DNA from 2 places in the Paenibacillus sp. S-38 genome. Region 1 is predicted to be linked to the other one. Evidence: riboswitches for the same ligand, from Rfam matches in the RefSeq annotation. Region 1 holds a riboswitch; the other holds the start of a gene.
The links. A riboswitch is a leader RNA that binds a small molecule or an ion and turns the genes downstream of it on or off. The one in region 1 is predicted to bind cyclic di-AMP.

Region 1 (7,999 bases):
GAGCAAGACGGATGCGCCGGATCGTATCCTTATTGATGGCGGAGCCGCCGGTCTCGATCGTCTCCGCCTCCACCGCCCGCTTGATCGCTACGGTGTCGTCCTTGCCTTCCACTACGATGATTTCCTTAATCATAACCCAATCGGTCCTTCTTTCGCCAGAAAAGAGAAAAAGAAGAGGAACACGCCTCTTCTTTATCCGTTCTATATAATGAGTCTACCCACATTGCATGCCCTTAATCGGCCGTTGGCTTTTTCGGACCGATGACGTATACCGTGTAACCGCGTTTGGAACCGAAGCGGATTGCATAATCGCTGCTCTCGAAATAAACGTCGATGTGGTTGCCCTTCACCGCGCTACCGGTGTCTTCCGCCCGGCGGAAACCGAGCCCCTCGATATATACCCACCAGCCGATTGGAATGACTTTGGGATCCACTGCAATGGTGCGACCTTCCGTTACTCTCGTACCCGAAGATGTCAGACCGTACGCCGGATGACTGCTGCTTTTTCCCGTAGAAGCAACGCCAGCCGTATAAGCGGTCATTTTGACATTGTTAAGAACCTGCTTATATCCGAATGTAATACCGTTCTTGGTGACTTCATCCATGTTGGGAGTTGTTGAAGATAAGACCACAACCGGATTCTTCGTCCCGACGGCAACGATCTTTTGTACACTTTGTGTCTGCACCTGCTGGTCTACGACCTGCTCATTCACGAGCTTGCCGTCTTCGAATACTTTCTCCGTCTTCTTGAGCAGGACACCTTCCTGCCCCTCCTGAATCACTTGCTCTTTGCCTTTCAGCAGCTGCGGTTCGTTTTGTTTCACAGTCTCAAACGCGATCGGTTCTTTGACTTCTTCGACTTCTTTCTTCACGCGGACCACCTGGATCCCCGTACCATCTATGATCTCCGCATCCAGCGCGGGAGTTACCTTGTCTAGTTCGCCCAGCTCTATATGTAAATCCGCCAGTGCGCCCTTCACCGTCTTCCCTGTGGTATAAACGGTTGATGTCTCTCCGTCTGCTGTCAACTGCACCGGTTTCGCCTTCTCAATCGTGATCCGATCTCCTGACTTTACCTTTGCGCCAAGCGAATGTGACAATCGGTCATATTCGCCGACAGCGATGCCTTGCTCATCCAGTATGCGCTGTAGAATACCCTGCCGGGTCTGGAACGTCTGTTCGACGCCGTCTACAACAAGCGATACGCGTTTGGTCGACGTACCGTACAACATCAATAAGAACATGAAAGTCATAGCGAATGAAATGAGTGCAATGATCGATATCATACGCAAGTTTTCATGCTTCCATCGCAATGCGAAGGACATGCTGGATGATCGTCTTACATGGGTTTGTTCGTGATTCACAACGCCCACTTGTTCGGTCCTCCTTAAAGCCTCGCCACCCGAGTGTTATGCATGATTTCCATCTGACGCGACTATGGTAAATTTGTTAAACCCCATTACCAACGTTTGCTGTTTCAGCCATCAGAACCGGACTTGCTCTGAACGTCCACCTCCTTCAAGGTTATGGTTTTGGCTACGAATCCTAGTCTCCTTACGGGAGAACCCCGGATACAGGCGCCGTCCCTACGGACGGTTCCGCCCCGCTTTTTTTGGCGGGCCGCAGGCAGAGCTTCAGGGCTCCCCTTTTTTGGCCACACAAAAAAAGTCAGCGGAGAAGAGGAACCTTCCCGTGACTTTTCATTTTGGGTAAAATGAAATAATAGCTCACGACAATGTGTTACCTCTCTCATGGCGCTTACGAGGTTAGCTGACGGATTCGGGCTTGAGAGCAGCCCTACCTGAGACACAATGTAGCAAGGCGCAGGCTTCTGCGCTTTTGTGTAGCATTGCGGCCAAGGATTCACCCCTTAAAAAACACCCCGGTGCCTGAACGGTTCGGCCAGACAACTGTGGGTGCGGTTCCCCCGTTTCCCTTTCGGAAACTCAGCGATGTTGGAAATTTGGTAATCGTATGAAGTTAATATTGAGTTTACGATGGGAAGCAGGAAGTTGTAAAGTAGCCAAACTTTGAAAAAAAGGACGGTTTCCGGCCGATTTTTACTTTTTTCATTCAAACCGGAATCCAAATCCCTCTTTCTCTTCGTCTGACGCACGATTACCCCATTATTTCTCCGATTATCTCGTTTGTGAATAAAAATGGGCTGTCCCCTTCAGGCTAAAAACCTACTTGAAACCGAAAAGAACGGACGCATTCCGGCTCGTAATCTCCGCTAATTCTTCGAGAGAAATCCCTTTAATCTCAGCCGCCGTCTCGGCCACCAGACGAACATACGAGGACTCATTGCGCTTCCCGCGGTACGGATGAGGAGCCAGATAAGGCGCGTCCGTTTCGATCAGAAGACGATCAAGCGGGACCTTCTCCAGCACCTCTTTGGGCTGTCTGGCGTTCTTAAAGGTCACCGGGCCCCCGAAGGAAATATAGAAATTCATATCCAGGCACATCTTGGCCGTCTCCCAGCTGCCGGAGAAGCAGTGCATGACGCCGCCCACCTCGGAGGCCTTCTCTTCCCGGAGGGTCTGCACCACATCATGATGCGCGTCACGGTTATGGATGACGATCGGCAGGCCCACTTTGCGTGCGAGGCGGATCTGTTCGCGGAACACCCGGTCCTGGACATCCTTAGGGGACGTGTCCCAATGATAGTCAAGCCCGATCTCCCCGATGGCGACCACCTTCGGATGTCCGCAGAGTGACTCGATCCACTCGAGGTCCTGCGGCGTCATGTCTTTGGCATCCACCGGGTGCCAGCCTACCGTGGAATAGATCCAGTCATACTGCTCAGCCAGCGCAATCGAGCTTGGGATCGTCTCGCGGTTAAATCCGACATTGACGATTCGACGGATTCCGCTGGCTCTTGCGCGCTCAATCACTTCCTGTCGATCTTCATCGAAAGCTTCCGCATTCAAATGGGCATGTGTGTCAATCAGCATGATATCATCCTCCGTGTCTTCCTACTATAAGGATAAGCGTCAGGGTACGCGCCCTGACAAGTCAGTATGCGCCAATTACAGCTGAAGCAGCCGACGCAGGTCCGCGTCGAGCTCGGCCCCATGGTTCAAAGTAAATTCCGCCGGGTAATACAGATGGTATTTTCCCATGTGTATGCCGCTGATCGAACGTACGATCTCCGATTTACGCGAGATTTCGGTCAGGGTTTCCTTCGGGTCCAGGAGCAGGATAGGCAGCTTCTCATCCTCCTCGCCCGGCCGGTAGATATCATAGGACAAATCGGAAGGGAAATCGATCTCCACATAATAAGCCGGATCGATCCCGACGCGTTTCATCTCGCCGCGCAGTTTGTCGAGCAGTCCCGTATCGATCCGGTCCAAAGTCACGTATTTGAACAGGCGGCGTTCCAGGAATCGGGAGCAAAGATCAGACAGGATCGCGTCTTCTTCGTAGGTCCACTGCATGAAGACGGTCTGCATGAACGCTTCATCGAGCAGATGGTACTCCTCTACGGTGAGCTTCTGTTCGAACAGCCCTAATAGCGGAGGCAGCAGGAACCGGAATCGGTACTGCTCCTCATACAGCTGCTTGGCCCTTTGGAAGATCTTATGAAGCACAATCTCTGCACTGCGGGTTACCGGATGGAAGTAGACCTGCCAGTACATCTGATATCGTGACATGAGGTAATCTTCCACGGCATGCATCCCGCTCTCCTTCACCACAATATGGCCTTGGTAAGGACGCATGACGCGAAGAATACGCTCCAGATCGAAGGTGCCGTAATTCACCCCGGTGTAATAGGCATCGCGGAGCAGATAATCCATCCGGTCGGCATCCAGCTGTGAAGAAACCAGACTGACGACGATCTCCCTGTTATAGGTTTTGGCTATGACATCAGCAACCTTCTGCGGAAAATCGGGAGCGACCTGGCGCAGCACCTGATTGACTTCCGTATCCCCCAGTACGATCCGGCAGGACCACGCTTCATGATGGGTGCCGAAGGTCTTTTCGATGGAATGGGAGAATGGACCGTGGCCGACATCATGCAGCAGGGCCGCACATAGGCAGAGAAGACGCTCATGGCGCGGCCAGTCCTCATATTGGTTGCGTTCGAACTGCGAGATGATCTTGCGTGTAACTTCATATACGCCGAGCGAATGGGAGAACCGGCTGTGCTCCGCGCCATGGAAGGTAAGGAAGCAGGTCCCGAGCTGCCGGACTCGTCTCAGCCGCTGAAATTCGCGGGTGTTGATGAGATCCCAGATCGTCTGATCTTGAACATAGATATATTTGTGAACCGGATCTTTGAATACCTTCTCTTCTTGTAAGGGATTGACCATATGCTTCCTCCTGGGAACGCGGATTAAAAATTTTCTTGAATGATTTCGACAGCTACCCACCCAAACGGTCACAATATTGTCGAACAGTGTCACATATAGCCATTCTTCTCCGGATTATTCTATTATCCAGTTTTTTCATGCTCCAGAAATCCCTTCCTCCCCTTTCGGGGCTCTCGCTCAGAAAGGGGATTAAACGACGCTTTTATAGGAATTTTTTAACTGATTAACCAACATTTCAAAGGCTATTATCCCAGAATATAACAGTATATTCTTGCATTTTCTAGTTGACTATTTTGGGAATGGTTGGTATCATAAGGATAAAGATTATGTCGAAACATGGCGATTAATTTTCATCCCGCTGATCCATACTTTTTATACTTCTTGAGAGGGGCCTTTTATATGATGAAATCCACTGGTATCGTTAGAAAAGTAGATGAACTGGGTCGCGTGGTCATTCCAATCGAACTCCGCAGAACGCTTGGCATCGGAGAGAAAGACGCTCTGGAAATTTACGTGGACGGCGAGCGCATCATGCTCAAAAAATACGAGCCCGCATGTATCTTCTGCGGTAATGCTGAGAATGTATCTTATTTTAAAGGGAAAATTGTTTGCCACGAATGCATCTCGGAGATGCCAATACCTGTGACAAAATAAAGAAAATAGGTTATAATGAAATCAGCAGCACTCACTTCTGGTAATTCTAACCTTTTTTATATCTCCTCTATTCCCCGATCCCTTGGATTCGGGGAACTTTTTTTGTCCCACCCCCAGCTTCCTTCACTTTCCGCACATTCTCTCTCAACATAAGCAGCCCCGCCAGCTCTCAGGTCATATTCATCGGTTTTGCTCCGGCCGACAGCAAGCCCTTCCGCTTTCCGGCCGTTAGGCAGCATGCTGTTCCTGCCGTATCCTTCGCCAAAGAACAAATGTTCGCTGCGGTCTTATGTCCTTATTCTCTTGCATACTCTGTATGGATTGCCCCTATGTACCCTATCTTACCACACTTGGCTGCTTTTATTGGCATGCCGCCCATTTTCTATACCGAACAAAAAAGACCCGATCGTTCGTTGAGCCGAACAATCGGGAAGGACTAGCCTTGATGCAGCAGATTGTACAGCTCCCGTTTGGGAACCCCCCGGTCCTGCGCCGCACGGCGAAGGGCCTCTTTATGATCGAATCCTTCCGCTTCATAGCGGGCCACATGGTCCGCGGGCGCCAGATCCGCCCACCAGGCTCCTTCCAGCGCCGCTGTTTCGGAAGCCGAGGCGCCGTGCAGCACCAACACGTACTCTCCCTGTGGCGGATGCTCCTCCAGATAGTCCAGGCACTCGCGCAGGGTACCGCGCACGGCTTCCTCGTAGCGCTTGGTCAGCTCGCGCACCAGAGCGATCTGCCGCTCTTCGCCCAGCACCTCGGCCATAGCGGTTAGGGTCTTGATCACGCGATGCGGGGATTCATAGCAGATGAAGGTGGCCGGTTCGCCCTTCAGTGCTCCAAGCTCCCGCTCCAGCGGCTTGCGGTCTCTCGGCAGAAAGCCGCCGAAGAGGAAGCGATCCGTAGGCAGGCCCGACATGATGAGCGCGGACAGCGCCGCGTTCGCCCCGGGAACCGGCACGACGTCGATGCCGGCCTCAATGGCCAGCCGGACCAGATCCGCTCCCGGATCGCAGATCGCCGGCAGGCCTGCATCGCTGACCAGCGCGATGGAATCCCCACCCTGTATGAGCCGGATCAGCTCCGGTCCGCTGGCCTGCTTGTTATGCTCGTGATAGGAGACGAGCCTCGTGCTGATCTCGAAGTGGGTCAGCAGCTTGCGGGTCTGCCGGGTATCTTCTGCTGCGATCCACTGCACCTCACCCAGGATCCTTACCGCCCGGTAGGTCATATCCTCGAGGTTTCCGATCGGCGTACCGACCAGATACAGCTTTCCCCTGCTGCTCCCAGGGTCTCCATAGCTTTTTTGGATGTTCATCTTCACCGGTTCCTTCTATTATAATAGAGGCTCTTCCGCTCTTGTCCTTGTGACATCGGCCAGGGCATCACGTCGTGCATAATAGACGTCCATGAGTTCTTCCGTATACTCGGTACTGCTTTTATAAACGATAAGCGGAGGCAGCATTCGTACTTCCGGCTTGCCGTCCCGCATCCCCTCGATTAGCACCATGTTGGACTCCGCCTCAGCCCGGGGATGAACGAAACGAATTCGTTTGGGTTCCACCCGATACTGCCTCATCAGCGTGCAAATGTCAACCAGCCGGCTCGGCCGGTGTACCATACTGAGCTTCCCCCCGCTCTTCAGCAGCCGGGCTCCTGCACGGACCACATCCTCCAGCGTACAGTGGACCTCATGTCTTGCAGCCGCTACATGCTCGTTGATATTTTGTTCACCGTTCGGAATCGGCAGGTATGGCGGGTTTACCGTCACAAGATCGAACTGCCCGCCGGGAAGCAGGCTCTGCGGTTCGCGAAGATCCCCCCGGAGCATGGTGATCCGTTCCCCCAGCCCATTGAGCTTCACATTTCTTTGAGCCATGTCGGCCAATCGTTCCTGAATTTCGATACCCGTGATGTGAGCCTTCGTCCGCGTGGTCAGCAGCAGCGGGATGACTCCGTTACCCGAGCACAGATCTGCCACGAGCCCGCGTACGGGAGCAGAGCAGAAGCGGGCCAGAAGCACCGCATCCAGCGAGAAGCTGAAGACTTCATCACTTTGGATAATTCGAAGGTCATGTGTCAGCAGATCGTCAATCCTCTCCTGCTCATGGAGGGGTACAGCATGTAGTGAAGCGTCGTTCAAGGGTCTTCCCTCTTTCTTTATCTCTGGGTTTCTTTGCTTCGGTTCTATTCCAAAAAAACCGTAGAGAAGTTTCCCTCCCTACGGCCTTCCTTTATTTATTCAAGAATGACATACAGAACAGGCAGTCGCCTTCCGTGCGCAGATGTCCGTAATATACGTTGCAGATATGAAAGCCTTCATGATAGATCCGCGCCAGGTTGTCATAGCCTTCCCCTGTCGGCTCTTTGCCGGGAAGCGTTATACTGCCGCTGCCCACGGGCTGAAGAACCGGATGCAGCGGCTCCGCATCTTTCTTGAGCAGTTTACGCAGCTGTCCGTTCTCGATGCTGAGCCGCTTGTTCTCTTCAATCAGCTCGATAATCTGCTGCTTGATCTGGCCGAGCTCCACATAGAGCGTTCCCATCTGTTCTTCCATCTGCTCAATCTGAACAAAGATATCTCGTTTATCCACGCTTTCCATCACCTCAAGCCGCAGAAGCATCAAGCCCCGTTCCTTTAGTGCTGCTCCACCACATCGTCCAAAGGAAGATCCATCACTTTCTTCAAATCGAACACCTGCACTTTGGCCGTACGGTCCGACACATTGAGGGAGATCAGCCGCCCGTTGCCGAACGAAGTCACGACCTCACTGCCGACGCGCGGTAGATCGTCCTTGGCACTTTCGTAGTTATCATGCTCATATTTCAAACAGCACATCAACCGGCCGCAGAGACCGGAGATCTTAGTCGGGTTGAGCGACAGGTTCTGATCCTTCGCCATCTTGATGGATACGGGCTCAAAATCCCCGAGGAAGGACGAACAGCACAGAATCCGTCCGCAAGGTCCGATCCCGCCAAGCATCTTGGCTTCATCCCGGACCCCGATCTGCCGAAGCTCGATCCTTGTCCGG
Region 2 (7,999 bases), 1.5 Mb from region 1:
GTATCAGACGTACCGGCAGATGTACACCGCTATGGACATTTCGCTGCTGGACAAGGAGCCGGCCCGTTCGACCTTTTTCTATGACCGCACCGGCGCCGTGATTACCGAGCTGACGAACGCAAGGATGGAATATATGCCGCTGAGCCATTTTCCGAAGATCATGCTGGATGCGGTTACGGCTGTGGAGGATTCGCGGTTCTACGAGCATCAGGGGCTGGATTACCAGGGGATTGCACGCGCGTTATACCAGAACCTGAAGTCGGGGTATACGGTAGAGGGCGGCAGCACGATCACCCAGCAGCTGGCCAAAACGATGCTGCTCACCCCGGAGCAGACGTATCAGCGGAAGCTGAAGGAGGCCGTGGCTTCGCTGAAGATTGAAGATACATACAGCAAGGATCAGATTCTCGAAAAATACCTCAACTACATTTATTTCGGGGAAGGGGCGTGGGGACTGCAGCGCGCTTCCGAGACTTATTTTGGCAAGGATGCTTCCCAGCTTACGCTGGCGGAAAGTGCCCTGCTCGCCGGGATTCCCAAGTCTCCGACGAATTATTCGCCCGTGAAGAAGCCTGAGGACGCCAAGGAACGGCGGAACCTCGTGCTGTCCCTCATGGCCGATCAGGGGAAAATCACGCCGGCGCAGCGGGACGAGGCGATGAAGGAAGAGATCAAGCTTGCCGCACCGGCTGCCCAGCAGACCGCTAAGATCTATCCCTCCTATATCGACCATGTCATCAACGAAGCCTCCCAGAAGTATGGACTGACGGAGCAGCAGATTTTGTCCTCCGGCCTGCATATTCACACGAACCTCGATCCCAAGGTGCAAAAGGCGGCGGAAGAGGTATACCGGAATCCCGACTTTTTCCCCGAGGATAAAGGGGGGCTGCAGAGCGGGATCGTCCTGATGGAGCCGCAGACGGGGGCGGTGCTGGGGATCGTAGGCTCCCGCAATCCGGACCCGAAGTTCCGGGAGTTCAATTACGCGACTCAGAATGAACGCCAGCCCGGATCGGCGATCAAGCCGCTGCTCGTCTATGCGCCCGCCTTGGCAGCCGGTTACGGGCCCAGGGACCAGATTTACGATACGGAGACGGATTTCGGCGGCGGATACACACCCATGAACTACCGGAGGCAGTTCCACGGGTGGGTCACGCTGGAGGAAGCGCTGATCGAATCGTACAACATTCCGGCCGTCGCCCTCCTGAAGGAGATCGGGATCGACCGGGGGCTCGAGTTCGGCCGCAAGGCCGGGCTGCCGCTGCAGGAAGCGGATCGTACCCTTGGGATTGCGCTGGGCGGTATGAGCAAGGGCACCTCCCCGCTGCAGATGGCGCAGGCCTATACAATGTTTGCCAATAAAGGTAATCTCGCCAAGGCGTATGCGATCCGCAAGATCACGGATGCGCAGGGCAATCTGGTCGGCCAGGAAGCGCAGCCGGTGCTTGAGCCGATGCTCGACCCGGGTGCGGCTTATACGATGACGAGGATGCTGGAGAAGGTCGTCACGGAAGGGACCGGCCTCAGTGCGAGGATGGACAGGCCGGTGGCCGGCAAGACAGGGACGACCCAGCTGCCGGACACGCCGGAATTCAAGGACCGCCGGGGCAGCCAGATCGACGGGTCCAAGGATGCCTGGTTCGTCGGCTATACGCCCGAGATTGTGGCGGCCGTGTGGCTCGGCTATGAGAAGACGAACAAGGATCACTATCTGACGACAACCGGAGGCAAATACCCGGCCGCCTTGTTCAAGGAGGTGGTCAGCCGGGCGCTCAAGGATGTGCCGGTGACGGCTTTTGCCAAGCCGGAAAAATACCGCGCCTATGCCGGGGGCCGCAAGCGGGTTAACGGCGAGAACGCGCCGAAGTATGCGGAACGGTCCGGGGAAAGCGAGACCGCCGCAGCAGAAGCGCCGGCCGCTCCCGCTGCGGCAGCGGCACCTCAGGATTCCCCGGGAAATACGGGGAATCCTGAGGGAGCCCAGGCCCAGGCGTCTACGGCGACGGCTGCCAAAGGCGAGGTACGGCCGGCGGAGGCCGGTGCCGCGAAGGAGCAGACCGGCGGCCAGCCTGCGGCTGAGGGCGGCACGCCGAGCGGCGGCGCCGCGCCGGCAGCGGGCGGAGACGCCGGCACGGGTGGAGCTGCCGGCTCAGGCGGAGCGGCGGGCGGCACCGCGCCGGCAGCAGGCGGAGACGCCGGCACGGGCGGAGCGGCGGACGGCACTGCGCCGGCAGCGGGCGGAGACGCCGGCACGGGTGCAGCGGCCGGCGCAGGCGGAGCGGCGGACGGCACCGCGAAGCCGGCCGGAAGCGAGCCCGCGCCGCAGACGGCGGGCGGCGGAGAAGCGGAGGCGCCGGCACCGGAGGCGGCGGTAGGCGAGGCGGTGGATACCGGCACAGGCACGACGCCGTAGCGGAGGCGGGATCAGCCCGCAACGCATGCCGCGTGCACGGGGCCCCAAGCGCCCTGCGCCATTGATGCCGAGGCAGCCTGCACACTCTACGGCGGAACCCTGTCTGTCAGGGTGAAGACTGGCTTCTATGTAGCTCCATCCCGTCCGGGAACGACAGCTTGGTCTTTTGCCCATACTTAGCCGGACAACCGCTCGACAGCGGATGTGATGCTAATTTATCCAACCTCTACTTAGGTTCTATGACCATTATCTATGGTTTGACCATCACTATGATAGATCGCCTGCTCACCAAGCGGCGGTCTATTTTATTTTGAATAATTTGTTAAAGTTGTGTCGAAAATCGTAAACCTCGCCGATATAAGGAAGATATTAGGAAATCCACTGTTTCATGGTTTGAACATCACAAAAAGGCTGTGCTAGTCTAATAAAAAAATACAGGCCGAATCCAGTTCAGCAAAAGATCTGGTACGGGGGATTCTTCACATGGGGTGAATGTTCGGTTTATCGAACTAGGGAGCAGCCTCTTCCGAATCCGTCAACTAACCTCGGAGGCCGCAGGAGGAATCAGGTTGAATCTTCGTTTTTACCGAAAGCTTGTTTTGTCGTGCGCATTTTCTGCCGTAGGCGTGCTTGGGATGCTTCATGCCCAGGGCGCGGAAGCGGCCACCAATGTTAAAATTCAAATCAACGACAGTCTCGTTCCATTTCCGGAGGCCCAGCCCTTCATCGATAACGCCAATCAAATGCAGATTCCGCTGCGTGCTCTGACCGAAGAGCTTGGCTATCGGATCGGGTGGGAGAAGGACGGGGACGTTGTTAAAGTCACTTTAAAGAACAGCAGCCAGACCATCGCCCTTCAGACGGGCAGCCGTAAGGCGGAAGTGGACGGAAAGTCCGTCCAACTGGACTCTGCGGTTCAATTCTTGAACGGCAGCGTGTATCTTCCTCTGCGGTTCGTCTCCGAAACCTTCGGTTACCGCATCCAGTGGGATGCCGACAACCGCATCGCGATCATCAACCAAGACGGCCGGTATCATGCGCCGGCCTGGTACAAGCCGCAGATTGCGGCCGGGGCCGTGCAGCAGCCGGCGCAGGCAACGCAGACCCTGCAATCGTCGATCCTCCAGACGGCGTCCAAGTACATGGGGACGCCTTATGTCTGGGGCGGCAGTTCTCCCGGCGGATTTGACTGCTCGGGGTTTGTCGGTTACGTATTCGCCCAGTGGGGGACCAAGCTTCCCCGTACCTCGGTTGAGATGTACCAGTCGGCAGGCACCGCGGTTACGGATCTGCAGGCAGGGGATCTGGTCTTCTTCGCCGAAGGCGGCCGTGTCTCCCACGTAGGGATCTATACCGGGAACGGCCAGTTCATCTCGGCGGCCAGCTCCACGGGTGTCTCGGTAGCCAGCATCACGACAGGTTACTGGGGCAAAAAGTACGTGGGAGCCAGACGCGTGTAAGGACTTATATCATTCTTTCATTAGAAGTGCAGCCAAGCAAAGGACTCGCCGTGGGCGGGTCCTTTTCCTTTTGTACGTAGAAGTCCGGATAAACCACGCAAGCAGCTCCACCTTTTTAATCTAACAAAATTCCATGTTTTCAACCCATAATTCCATTAATGGCAGAGGGCCTGAGGAGTACACTACTATGCAGAAAATGATACAAGGGGGACCCTGAGGATGGAGAACTATATCATTGGGATTGACTTGGGCGGCACGAATATCAAATCGGCTGTTTTCACTTCGGCGTTCAAGCCGGTTATCGAACGAAGCGATCTTACGGAGGCCGCTTTGGGGCCGGCGCATGTGCTGAACAAAATCAAATCGATCCTAAAGATGATGCTTGTGGAGGCAGCAATCGATCTAAACTCGGTGCTGGGCATGGGGATGGGGATTCCGGGGCTGCTGGATCCGCAGGAGGGAATTTCCATTTTTTCTCCCAACTTTCCACAGTGGGAGAATATCCACGTGGTGAAGGAGATGCAGCGAGAGTTCCCGTTTCCAGTATTTATCGATAATGATGTTCGCGTGAATTTGTATGGGGAATGGTTGTTTGGCGCAGGGGTGGGGGGCCGGAACATGGTCCTGCTCACACTGGGGACGGGATTGGGTTCGGGCATTCTGGCTGAAGGGAGAGTACTGTATGGCCATACCGCTTCGGCCGGAGAAATCGGCCATATGAACATCGTCCGGGGAGGAAGGCCGTGCCGCTGCGGAAGCTCGGGCTGTCTTGGCAGGTATGTCTCTGCCACAGGCATGGTCAGGACGTTCACAGAGGAGCTTGAAAAAGGCAGGGAGAGCCTCATCCGCAGCTGGGTGAAGGACGATCCCGGGCAAATCACCGCGAAGATGATCTCCGATGCTTACGATCGGGGAGATGCTCTGGCGATCGAAGTGATGCAGGAGACGGGGGAACTGCTCGGCTTTGGTCTTGCTGCCGTCATCAACCTGTTCAATCCCGAGCTCATCATGATCGGCGGGGGCATGTCGGCTGCGGGGGACCGATTGCTGAATCCGGTCCGGGCTGTCATTCGGAAGACCGCGTTGAAGCTTTCGTCTGAAGCGTGTCAAGTGGTTCAGGCGGCGTTAGGCAGCAGATCCGGTGTGCTGGGGGCCGCCGCTTATGCTTCCATGCGAATGGAGCCACCCGGCGCACCGTCATTATTTCATAACAATCCATCCCTATCATCCGGAGATCGGATATAATGGGATTTACATTTCACTAGAAAACACCGCTGTCCGGGGGAGGAACTCAGAATGATAAGGCCCATGATCGGAGTATTGCCGCTATACGATAAGGAAAAAGAGAGCTACTGGATGCTGCCGGGCTACATGAAAGGGATTGAGGCTGCAGGGGGGATTCCTGTCATGCTCCCGTTAACCACGGATCCGGAAGTCATTGTCACGATGGCTCAGCGGTTCGACGGCTTTCTTTTTACAGGGGGGCATGATGTGCATCCGGAGCTCTATGGGGAGAGCGTCGAGCCGGTGTGCGGCGAGCCGTGCAGGGAGCGGGACGAGATGGAGAGGATCCTGTTCCGGGAAGTGACGGCCATAGACAAGCCCGCTTTCGGCATCTGCAGGGGACTGCAGTTGTTCAATGCCCTGCTCGGCGGCACGCTCTATCAGGATATTCCAACGCAGCTGGGATCCCATAGTAAGGTCCTGCATCAACAGCAGCCCCCCTATGATAAACCGGTTCACAAGGTATACATAGAGAAGGGAAATCCGCTTCACGAGATGCTCCAAACGGAGTCCATGGAGGTCAACAGCTACCACCATCAGGGCATCAAGCAGTTGTCCGCCCAATTGGTGGCCGTAGCCAAAGCGGAGGACGGCATGATCGAAGCGGTGAGGATGCCGGACAAGAAGTTTGTCCTGGCTGTGCAGTGGCACCCGGAATTCAGCTATACCTCTGACCCATATAACTTCAGGTTGTTCGAGGAATTCGTGGGCAGCTGTCAGAGGTAAGAGAGGCCTTGCCTTGTTCGCGGCTGATTAGAGCCTGTCTGCTTGCGGGTAATGTCATTACGTCCAAGCAAAAATGGCAGGGGAACCCAACCGTGAAGGAGAGATAACCATGGCAAAGCACGTTCGGCTGGAACCAAAAGCGCAGAAGTTCGCGGAGGATACGGCGAAGCCTCCGTATCTGTTTGATCTCGGGCCCGAGAAGGGACGGGCCAAGGTGGATGAAGTGCAGTCCGGCGAAGTCACGAAGCTGCCGGTCGATATCGAGGAGCGGACGATCGAGGGCGGACCCGGAGGCACGGTGTCCGTGAACATCCTGAGACCGGTGAACGCTTCCGAGCAGCTGCCGGTCATCGTCTACATTCACGGGGCCGGCTGGGTGTTCGGCAATGCCCATACGCATGACCGGCTGGTCCGGGAGCTGGCGGTCGGCGCTCAGGCCGCCGTCGTGTTCCCGAACTACAGCCTGTCGCCGGAAGCGAAGTACCCGGCCGCGATCGAGGAGGTCTATGCCGTCGTCGACTGGGTGGCGAAGAACGGACGCGATCTGGGCCTGGACCCGAACCGGCTGGCGGTGGCGGGCGACAGCGTGGGGGGCAACATGACGGCCGCCGTCACCCTGATGGCCAAGGAACGCGGAGGCCCGGCGATTCGCCAGCAGCTGCTGTTCTACCCCGTAACCGACGCTTCGTTCGATACGGAGTCGTACCGCGAATTCGCCGAGGGCTACTTCCTCCGCCGCGATGCAATGCAGTGGTTCTGGGACCAGTACACGAAGAGCGAAGCGCAGCGCGCTGAGATCACGGCGTCTCCGCTGCGCGCAACCACCGAGCAGCTGGAGGGCCTGCCTCCGGCGCTGGTGATCACCGCCGAGGCCGATGTGCTGCGCGACGAAGGCGAAGCCTACGCGAACAAGCTGCGCGAAGCCGGTGTGCGCGTCACGGCCGCCCGCTTCCAGGGCACGATCCATGACTTCGTCATGCTGAACGCCCTGGCGGACACCGCGGCTGCCCGCGGAGCGATCGCTCTTGCGACGGCCTGGCTGCGCGAAGGGCTGGGGGAGAAGATGGGCGAGCAGTGAGACACGGCAGAGCCCTTCTCCGGAAGCAGCCGCGCACCAACCGGATAGACGACAAAACCGCAGCCTCTCTCGGAAGAGAAAGGGCTGCGGTTTTGTGGTTTAAAGGACGGCGAAGCCGTTGATCCGGTTTCGTGTTACTGGTAGCTGCGGCTCAGGAAAGCCTTCGTCCGCTCGTGCTGCGGGGAGCCGAAGAGCTGCTCGGGCGGACCGGACTCGATGATCTCGCCGTTATCCATGAAGAGGACGCGGCTGGCGACTTCACGGGCGAAGCCCATCTCGTGCGTGACGACGATCATCGTCATGTGCTCCTCCGCGAGGCTCTTCATGACCTGCAGCACTTCGCCGGTGAGCTCGGGGTCGAGGGCCGAGGTCGGCTCGTCGAAGAGCAGAATCTCCGGGTTCATCATCAGCGCGCGGGCGATGGCGACCCGCTGCTTCTGGCCGCCGGAGAGCTTGGCCGGGTAGGCCTCGGCGCGGCCGGTGAGGCCCACCTTCTCGAGCATCTCGCTGCTGCGGCGGCGCAGGGTCCCGGCGGACTCGCCCTTCACGAGGCGGGGAGCAAGCTCCAGGTTCTCCTGCACGGTCAGGTGCGGGAAGAGGTTGAAGTGCTGGAACACCATGCCCATCTTGGCGGTGATCCGCTTGATCTCTTGCGGCTTCGAGTAGACGCCGTCCCGGACGAGATCCTCGCCGGCTGCACGGATCGTGCCGCCATTGATCTGCTCCAGGTGCACAAGTGAGCGGAGCATCGTGCTTTTGCCGGAGCCGGAGGGGCCGATGACCGCCACGACATCGTTCTTGTTGACATCGAAGGTGATGCTCTTCAGCACATCGAGCGTGCCGTATGATTTTTTGAGGCCGGATACTTCAATGATAGCCACGTGCGCCATTCCTTTTATTCAAATTTGAAACGCCGCTCCAGCCACTTGAAGAGCGCGGTCAGGGCGAGCGTCATGATCAGGTAGATTACGCCGGCGAAGAAGAACGGAACGATCGTAAAATCGCGGTTGACCACCGTCTGGGCATAGTGCAGCAGCT

Region 2: linked by a shared signal. The riboswitch ahead of ACP26L_RS27655 (NlpC/P60 family protein) and the one ahead of ACP26L_RS34230 (ubiquitin-like domain-containing protein) in region 1 are both predicted to bind cyclic di-AMP.

Annotation. Positions count from the first base shown of each region.
Region 1 covers NZ_CP187970.1:7,820,922-7,828,920, forward strand. The annotation lists gene rnmV (ribonuclease M5) at 1-133, opposite strand, end outside; gene ACP26L_RS34230 (ubiquitin-like domain-containing protein) at 234-1,373, opposite strand; cyclic di-AMP (ydaO/yuaA leader) riboswitch at 1,740-1,962, opposite strand; gene ACP26L_RS34235 (TatD family hydrolase) at 2,187-2,954, opposite strand; gene ACP26L_RS34240 (HD domain-containing protein) at 3,030-4,313, opposite strand; gene ACP26L_RS34245 (AbrB/MazE/SpoVT family DNA-binding domain-containing protein) at 4,713-4,967, shown strand; gene rsmI (16S rRNA (cytidine(1402)-2'-O)-methyltransferase) at 5,404-6,285, opposite strand; gene ACP26L_RS34255 (tRNA1(Val) (adenine(37)-N6)-methyltransferase) at 6,304-7,110, opposite strand; gene yabA (DNA replication initiation control protein YabA) at 7,202-7,561, opposite strand; gene ACP26L_RS34265 (PSP1 domain-containing protein) at 7,606-7,999, opposite strand, start outside.
Region 2 covers NZ_CP187970.1:6,308,249-6,316,247, reverse strand. The annotation lists gene ACP26L_RS27660 (transglycosylase domain-containing protein) at 1-2,413, shown strand, start outside; cyclic di-AMP (ydaO/yuaA leader) riboswitch at 2,841-2,982, shown strand; gene ACP26L_RS27655 (NlpC/P60 family protein) at 2,983-3,873, shown strand; gene ACP26L_RS27650 (ROK family protein) at 4,093-5,118, shown strand; gene ACP26L_RS27645 (gamma-glutamyl-gamma-aminobutyrate hydrolase family protein) at 5,182-5,883, shown strand; gene ACP26L_RS27640 (alpha/beta hydrolase) at 5,993-6,961, shown strand; gene ACP26L_RS27635 (amino acid ABC transporter ATP-binding protein) at 7,096-7,842, opposite strand; gene ACP26L_RS27630 (amino acid ABC transporter permease) at 7,857-7,999, opposite strand, start outside.